DNA from 2 places in the Neobacillus sp. SRL179 genome. Region 1 is predicted to be linked to the other one. Evidence: a T-box and tRNA genes for the amino acid it is inferred to sense, from the RefSeq annotation. Region 1 holds a T-box; the other holds one or more tRNA genes.
What was found. A T-box is a leader RNA that pairs with one kind of tRNA and senses whether it is charged. The one in region 1 lies ahead of pheS (phenylalanine--tRNA ligase subunit alpha), so its partner is inferred to be a tRNA-Phe.
Positions count from the first base shown of each region.

Region 2: it encodes a tRNA-Phe, which carries the amino acid that the T-box ahead of pheS (phenylalanine--tRNA ligase subunit alpha) is inferred to sense. The anticodon was not compared.

Region 1 covers NZ_OZ481792.1:3,617,350-3,620,723, forward strand. Annotated here, with positions in the region: gene pheT (phenylalanine--tRNA ligase subunit beta) at 1-576, opposite strand, end outside; gene pheS (phenylalanine--tRNA ligase subunit alpha) at 650-1,687, opposite strand; T-box leader at 1,836-2,076, opposite strand; gene AC4E8C_RS17930 (TrmH family RNA methyltransferase) at 2,137-2,886, opposite strand; gene sspI (small acid-soluble spore protein SspI) at 3,009-3,215, shown strand; gene AC4E8C_RS17940 (M42 family metallopeptidase) at 3,338-3,374, opposite strand, start outside.
Region 2 covers NZ_OZ481792.1:3,771,673-3,775,046, forward strand. Annotated here, with positions in the region: gene glgB (1,4-alpha-glucan branching protein GlgB) at 1-944, opposite strand, end outside; tRNA gene AC4E8C_RS18685 (tRNA-Glu) at 1,457-1,528, opposite strand; tRNA gene AC4E8C_RS18690 (tRNA-Ser) at 1,540-1,630, opposite strand; tRNA gene AC4E8C_RS18695 (tRNA-Asn) at 1,636-1,710, opposite strand; tRNA gene AC4E8C_RS18700 (tRNA-Ile) at 1,720-1,796, opposite strand; tRNA gene AC4E8C_RS18705 (tRNA-Gly) at 1,801-1,874, opposite strand; tRNA gene AC4E8C_RS18710 (tRNA-His) at 1,893-1,965, opposite strand; tRNA gene AC4E8C_RS18715 (tRNA-Phe) at 1,990-2,065, opposite strand; tRNA gene AC4E8C_RS18720 (tRNA-Asp) at 2,074-2,150, opposite strand; tRNA gene AC4E8C_RS18725 (tRNA-Met) at 2,154-2,227, opposite strand; tRNA gene AC4E8C_RS18730 (tRNA-Ser) at 2,390-2,482, opposite strand; tRNA gene AC4E8C_RS18735 (tRNA-Ile) at 2,503-2,579, opposite strand; tRNA gene AC4E8C_RS18740 (tRNA-Met) at 2,605-2,681, opposite strand; tRNA gene AC4E8C_RS18745 (tRNA-Ala) at 2,702-2,777, opposite strand; tRNA gene AC4E8C_RS18750 (tRNA-Pro) at 2,792-2,868, opposite strand; tRNA gene AC4E8C_RS18755 (tRNA-Arg) at 2,875-2,948, opposite strand; tRNA gene AC4E8C_RS18760 (tRNA-Leu) at 2,966-3,054, opposite strand; tRNA gene AC4E8C_RS18765 (tRNA-Gly) at 3,060-3,134, opposite strand; tRNA gene AC4E8C_RS18770 (tRNA-Leu) at 3,153-3,234, opposite strand; tRNA gene AC4E8C_RS18775 (tRNA-Lys) at 3,248-3,323, opposite strand; tRNA gene AC4E8C_RS18780 (tRNA-Thr) at 3,330-3,374, opposite strand, start outside.

The DNA.
Region 1 (3,374 bases):
TCTGCCGAGGATTGCTGCCACCTCATAGGCTACACCCAGCATACTTAAACAATCCGCCCGGTTTGGTGTTAAGCTTAGCTCTAAAACTTGATCATCTCTGCCTAAAAGTTCAAGAGCATTTACTCCGACCTCAGCATCCGCAGGGAAAACAAAGATTCCTTCCGAGTATTCCTTTGGTACCACTTTTCCTTCCATACCAAGTTCAGTTAAAGAACAAATCATTCCGTTTGATTCTTCTCCGCGCAATTTTGCCCGTTTGATTTTAAAATTACCTGGTAATACCGCTCCGGCTTTCGCAACGGCAACCTTTTGTCCCTGCGCCACATTCGGTGCGCCGCAAATAATTTGAACGGGAGATTCTTCGCCTACATCGACAAGACATTTACTTAATTTATCAGCATTCGGATGCTGTACACGCTCTAATACGTGACCGACTACAACACCTTTAATACCTTCATTAAGAACTTCTACTCCCTCAACTTCAATCCCGCTTTTGGTGATTTTTTCAGCTAACTCTGTTGCTGTTACTCCAGTTAAATCGATATAATCCTCGAGCCATTTGTACGAAACAAACATGTCGTCATCCTCCTTTATTATCCCTTTATAAAACTGAAGCCTCTTGTAAAAAATTCCGCTTCAGCCGTTCAACTTACTCGTGTTTTGAAAATTGTTTTAAGAAACGAACATCATTTGTATAGAAGTGTCTGATGTCATCAACACCGTATTTCAACATAGCAATTCGCTCAGGTCCCATTCCAAAGGCAAAACCTGTGTATTTTTTAGAGTCATAACCTGCCATCTCAAGTACGTTTGGATGAACCATCCCTGCACCAAGAATTTCAATCCAGCCTGTTTGTTTACAAACATTACAGCCATGACCACCACAAATTTTACAAGAGATGTCCATTTCAACAGATGGTTCCGTGAATGGGAAAAAGCTTGGTCTTAAGCGGATTTCACGATCTTCACCAAACATCTTTTTAGCAAAAATCTCTAGTGTTCCTTTAAGATCACTCATGCGAATGTTCTCACCGACAACGAGGCCTTCAATTTGCATGAACTGGTGTGAGTGTGTCGCGTCATCATTGTCACGACGGTATACCTTACCAGGGCAAATGATTTTGATTGGACCCTTTCCTTGGTTCTTTTCCATCGTCCGAGCCTGAACGGGTGATGTATGGGTACGAAGAAGAATGTCTTCTGTGATATAGAAAGAATCCTGCATGTCGCGAGCTGGATGCCCTTTCGGTAAATTAAGAGCTTCAAAGTTATAATAATCTTGCTCTACTTCTGGTCCTTCAGCAACCTGATAGCCCATTCCAATAAATAAATCTTCAATCTCTTCAATAATTCTTGTGAGCGGATGATGGTTTCCAGCTTTCACTGGACGGCCAGGCAGGGTCACATCAATGCTTTCAGATGCTAATTTTTCAAGAACAGCTGCTTCTTCTAATCCCTTTTGTTTTGATTCGATCTTTACTGCGATTGCTTCACGAACTTCATTCGCGAGCGCCCCCATAACCGGACGCTCCTCTGCAGAAAGCTTGCCCATTCCACGCAATACTTCTGTAATCGGACCTTTTTTCCCTAAATACGCCACACGAATTTCATTTAATTCTTTTAAGCTAGTCGACTGTTCAACTTTTTGAATAGCCTCTCCTTGCAATTCCTTTAAACGTTCTTGCATGTCTATTCCTCCTTAATTTTTATCGATAGAATGAGTGTCAGCACCATTAATAACGCGAACGCAGTAGAAAGGGTGTCAGGCACCATTAATAACCTGAATGCAGTAGAAAGGGTGTCAGGCACCGAAAAACAAAAAAACCCCATCCCTGGAAAGGGACGAGGTTTACTATTCGCGGTACCACCCTTGTAAACACGATATGTATAAAGATATTGTGTTCGCTTCATTCGGATAACGGCTTATGCCGATGCATCTTTACATTTATAACAAATGGTCCCGATGCCTACTCAGGAGGTGAACTTCGCTTACCCATTCCATAAAAGTGCTTCCAGTCCAGGCACTTTCTCCCTAAATGGTCATGATAAGGTACTTTTCTCCGTCATTGTATTTACTATAATCAATTGTTCACTATTATATAATATTTTTCCTTAAAAGGTCAAACGTGCTTTCGCCTATTTTTTTAAATAATAGAGTAAGATTCCCGTTGCTACGGCTACATTAAGTGACTCACTTTTACCGAAGATCGGAATATAAAGGTTGGTTGTGGTACTAGCAAGGATATCTTTGCCAACACCATTGCCCTCATTGCCGACAATCAAGGCAAACGAATCTTCAGGAGTAATATCTGTATAGACAGAGGCCCCTTCTAAAGCTGTTCCATAAACAGGTATATTTTTTTCTTGAAGTTTTTCGATCCATTCATGAAGGTTGCCTCTAATAATGGGAAGGTGAAAATGACTGCCTTGAGCCGACCTTAGCACTTTTGAGTTAAAAATATCAACGCTTCCTTGACCAATTACCACAGCTTCAATCCCGGCGGCATCAGCTGTTCGAATCATGGTCCCCAGATTACCTGGATCTTGAACGGCATCGATGAAAAGATAGGTTTTTGCGTCGTGAATTTTTGGATTTGGCTGCCGACATACAGCATAAATGCCCTGTGGGGCTTCTGTATCCGATAAAAGGTCTGAAATTTCCTCCGTAACCGAAGTAACAAGTGTTGAGCCAATATCCCAACGCGGCGGTATTTCTACTTTTTCAGAAATAATGATTTCGATAATTTGCTCGCCTTGTTTCAGCGCTTCCTCTACTAAATGAAAACCTTCCACCAAAAACGAGTCAGTCTTATCCCGTTCTTTTTTCGTTAAAAGTTTTTTCCATTGTTTTACTTTAGGATTATTGACAGATTCAATATATTTCAAAACCGGTTCTCCTTTTAAATTGCTGTGTTGATTTTCTCATTATAGCCCATTTTTCATACATAATAAAACCAAAAACTAGAAATGATAGTAAGGAATGAAGGTAAACAAAAGGAGTGTGTAGTATGGATTTAAATTTACGCAATGCCATAATTCAAAACGTTTCTGGGAATACGCAAGACCAATTAGAAGATACGATTGTAGATGCGATTCAAAATGGCCAGGAAAAAATGCTTCCGGGACTTGGCGTCCTGTTTGAAGTGATCTGGAATAATTCCTCTGCAGACGAGAAAAAAGAAATGCTGTCCACACTAGAAAATGGTTTGAAGTAATAATAGTTGATTAAGCTGCCCGAGCTCTCATCGGCAGCTTTTTCTTTGGCAAAGAGGCGGAGCGCCGCAAGAACTACTATTGTTAAAAAAATCCCCGGTATCAAACCGGGGATTTCCAACAATTATTCAAATGTAATCTTATCTACTGTTTCACGGTCT
Region 2 (3,374 bases), 150 kb from region 1:
TTCGCAACAGCGTCCATTCGGAAGCCATCAATATGGAAATAGTCGATCCAATAGAGTGCATTTGAAATGAGGAAGCTTTGCACCTCCCCTTTTCCTAAATCAAAATTGGCGGTGCCCCAGACTGCATTTTCCCGATCCGCAGCATGGGTATAAGAATAAATATGCGTACCATCAAATCGATATAGTCCATGAGCATCTTTGCAATAATGCCCTGGAACCCAATCTAAAATGACACCAATTCCATTCTGGTGACATTGGTCCACAAAATATTTAAAGTCATCTGGATTCCCATACCTTGAGGTAACGGAAAAGTAACCTGTTCCTTGATATCCCCAAGAGGCGTCGAGCGGATGCTCAACGAGTGGTAACAACTCTATATGAGTAAACCCATGTTCAAGTACGTAGGGTATAAGTTCTAACACCAATTCCCTATAGGTGAAGTAGCTGCCGTCTAGATGCTTTTTCCACGAACCAAGATGGACTTCATAAATGACTGCTGGTTCCGATAAAATGTTTTTTCTTTCTCTTCGCTTCATCCAATGATCATCTTGCCAGTCATATTCCTCATTGGAATAGACAATCGATGCTGTTTGGGGTCTGACTTCCGAGTAAAAGGCAAATGGATCTGCCTTAAGGAGCTTTTCACCGAAATGTGTAATAATTTCATACTTATAAATGGTTCCGGTAAGATCCTGATTAATTATAATCGCCCAAACTCCCTCATCATTTACTTTCTGTAGTTCATATCCTTCACCATTCCAGTTATTAAGATCGCCTGTAAGCCTCACTTGATAAGCATTTGGAGCCCACACACAAAACCTTGTATACACTTGATCGGAATTCTTAAAAATATGAGCGCCAAAAAGCTGATGACTCTGGTAAAAGCTGCCTTCATGGAACAAATGCAGCTGATAATCGGTTGGGTATAACGTATTCACAGTCATGGCTCTCCTCATCCTCAATGAAAATATGTATTTCTTTGAACAATTATAAGTGCAAATGAAGCATAAGCCTCAAAAAACTTTTTTATCTTTTCCGACAACAATTGATGTAAGATGATACTGTTTACCCTTTTTCAGCATAATTAAACACAAAACGACAAAAATCTCGTCAATATATGACAGAATTTTATCAAGTTTTTTATAAAATTTTATAAAATTAAGGTCAAAAAAGTTATTTATTTATTAATAATTTAGTTGGGTGATATACATTGTAAACGAGGCAAATGTAAGCGGTATCAATCATTTTTAAAGAGAAGATAACCAGTTAAATATTATTTTAATATAATAAATTTAATCTTTTATGCTGCCTTTTGCAGGAAAGGAAATGAAGGTTTTGGAAGACTTAATTTTATCTCAAATCAAAAGCGTATTTATATTCTACTGACACCATCTGTCTTTTCATAAAAAATTGCATACAAAAAAACTGATAACAGTATGTTATCAGTTTTTATCTATGACCCCTACGGGACTCGAACCCGTGTTACCTCCGTGAAAGGGAGGTGTCTTAACCGCTTGACCAAGGGGCCGATTATATTTATGGCGGAGAAGGAGGGATTTGAACCCTCGCGCCGGTCACCCGACCTACACCCTTAGCAGGGGCGCCTCTTCAGCCACTTGAGTACTTCCCCATAATTGGCTCCGCAGGTAGGACTCGAACCTACGACCGATCGGTTAACAGCCGATAGCTCTACCACTGAGCTACTGCGGAACATTAAAATGGTGGGCCTAAATGGACTCGAACCATCGACCTCACGCTTATCAGGCGTGCGCTCTAACCAGCTGAGCTATAGGCCCCAATTGGAGCGGGTGATGGGAATCGAACCCACTACATCAGCTTGGAAGGCTGAGGTTTTACCAGTAAACTACACCCGCATAATAATTTTTAAAAGGGGCGGCTGATGGGAATCGAACCCACGAATGCCTGAACCACAATCAGGTGCGTTAACCACTTCGCCACAGCCGCCATAAGAATATATTCAATTAAAAATGGTGGCTCAGGACGGAATCGAACCGCCGACACAAGGATTTTCAGTCCTTTGCTCTACCGACTGAGCTACTGAGCCACACTTAGTGGCGGTCTGGACGGGACTCGAACCCGCGACCTCCTGCGTGACAGGCAGGCATTCTAACCAACTGAACTACCAGACCGTATTGCGGGGACAGGATTTGAACCTGTGACCTTCGGGTTATGAGCCCGACGAGCTACCAGACTGCTCCACCCCGCGACAATAATAAATAATTCGGTGAATCTATGCTCCAAGCTTGCATGGACTGTATCAATCTCAGTAAGCTAATTCAAGCAGCGATTCGATTGACACAACTCGCAGATTATTCACTGAAGCAATGCTCGTTGCTCCACCCCGCGACAATAAAAGGCATAAAAATTATGGAGGAGGAAGAGGGATTCGAACCCCCGCGCGGTGTTACCCGCCTGTCGGTTTTCAAGACCGATCCCTTCAGCCAGACTTGGGTATTCCTCCGTGTGTAATATAAAGTTTCATGGTGGACCTTGTAGGACTCGAACCTACGACCGGACGGTTATGAGCCGTCTGCTCTAACCAGCTGAGCTAAAGGTCCAAGTTGAAGTACTTTTAAATGATATTGGTAGCGGCGGAGGGGATCGAACCCCCGACCTTACGGGTATGAACCGTACGCTCTAGCCAGCTGAGCTACACCGCCAAATATTCAAATTTAAATTTTGGTGGAGTCTAGGGGGATCGAACCCCTGACCTCCTGCGTGCAAAGCAGGCGCTCTCCCAGCTGAGCTAAGACCCCATTTGAAAAGGAGATGGTCGGGAAGACAGGATTCGAACCTGCGACCCCTTGGTCCCAAACCAAGTGCTCTACCAAGCTGAGCTACTTCCCGAAATAATGCGCCCTGAGAGATTCGAACTCCCGACCTTTTGATTCGTAGTCAAACACTCTATCCAGCTGAGCTAAGGGCGCATATGAATTTGTTGTAATGGTGCCGAGGACCGGAATCGAACCGGTACGGTAGTCACCTACCGCAGGATTTTAAGTCCTGTGCGTCTGCCAGTTCCGCCACCCCGGCATTAATGGAGCGGAAGACGGGATTCGAACCCGCGACCCCCACCTTGGCAAGGTGATGTTCTACCACTGAACTACTTCCGCATATAAGAAATTAAATGATGCGGGTGAAGGGAGTCGAACCCCCACGCCTTGCGGCGCCAGATCCTAAGTCTGGTGCGTCTGCCAATTCCGCCACACCCGCATATTCATTTAAATGGTGAGCCATGAAGGACTCGAACCTTCGACCCTCTGATTAAAAGTCAGATGCTCTACCAACTGAGCTAATGGCTCGTATAGTGGTGCCGGCGAGAGGAATTGAACCCCCAACCTACTGATTACAAG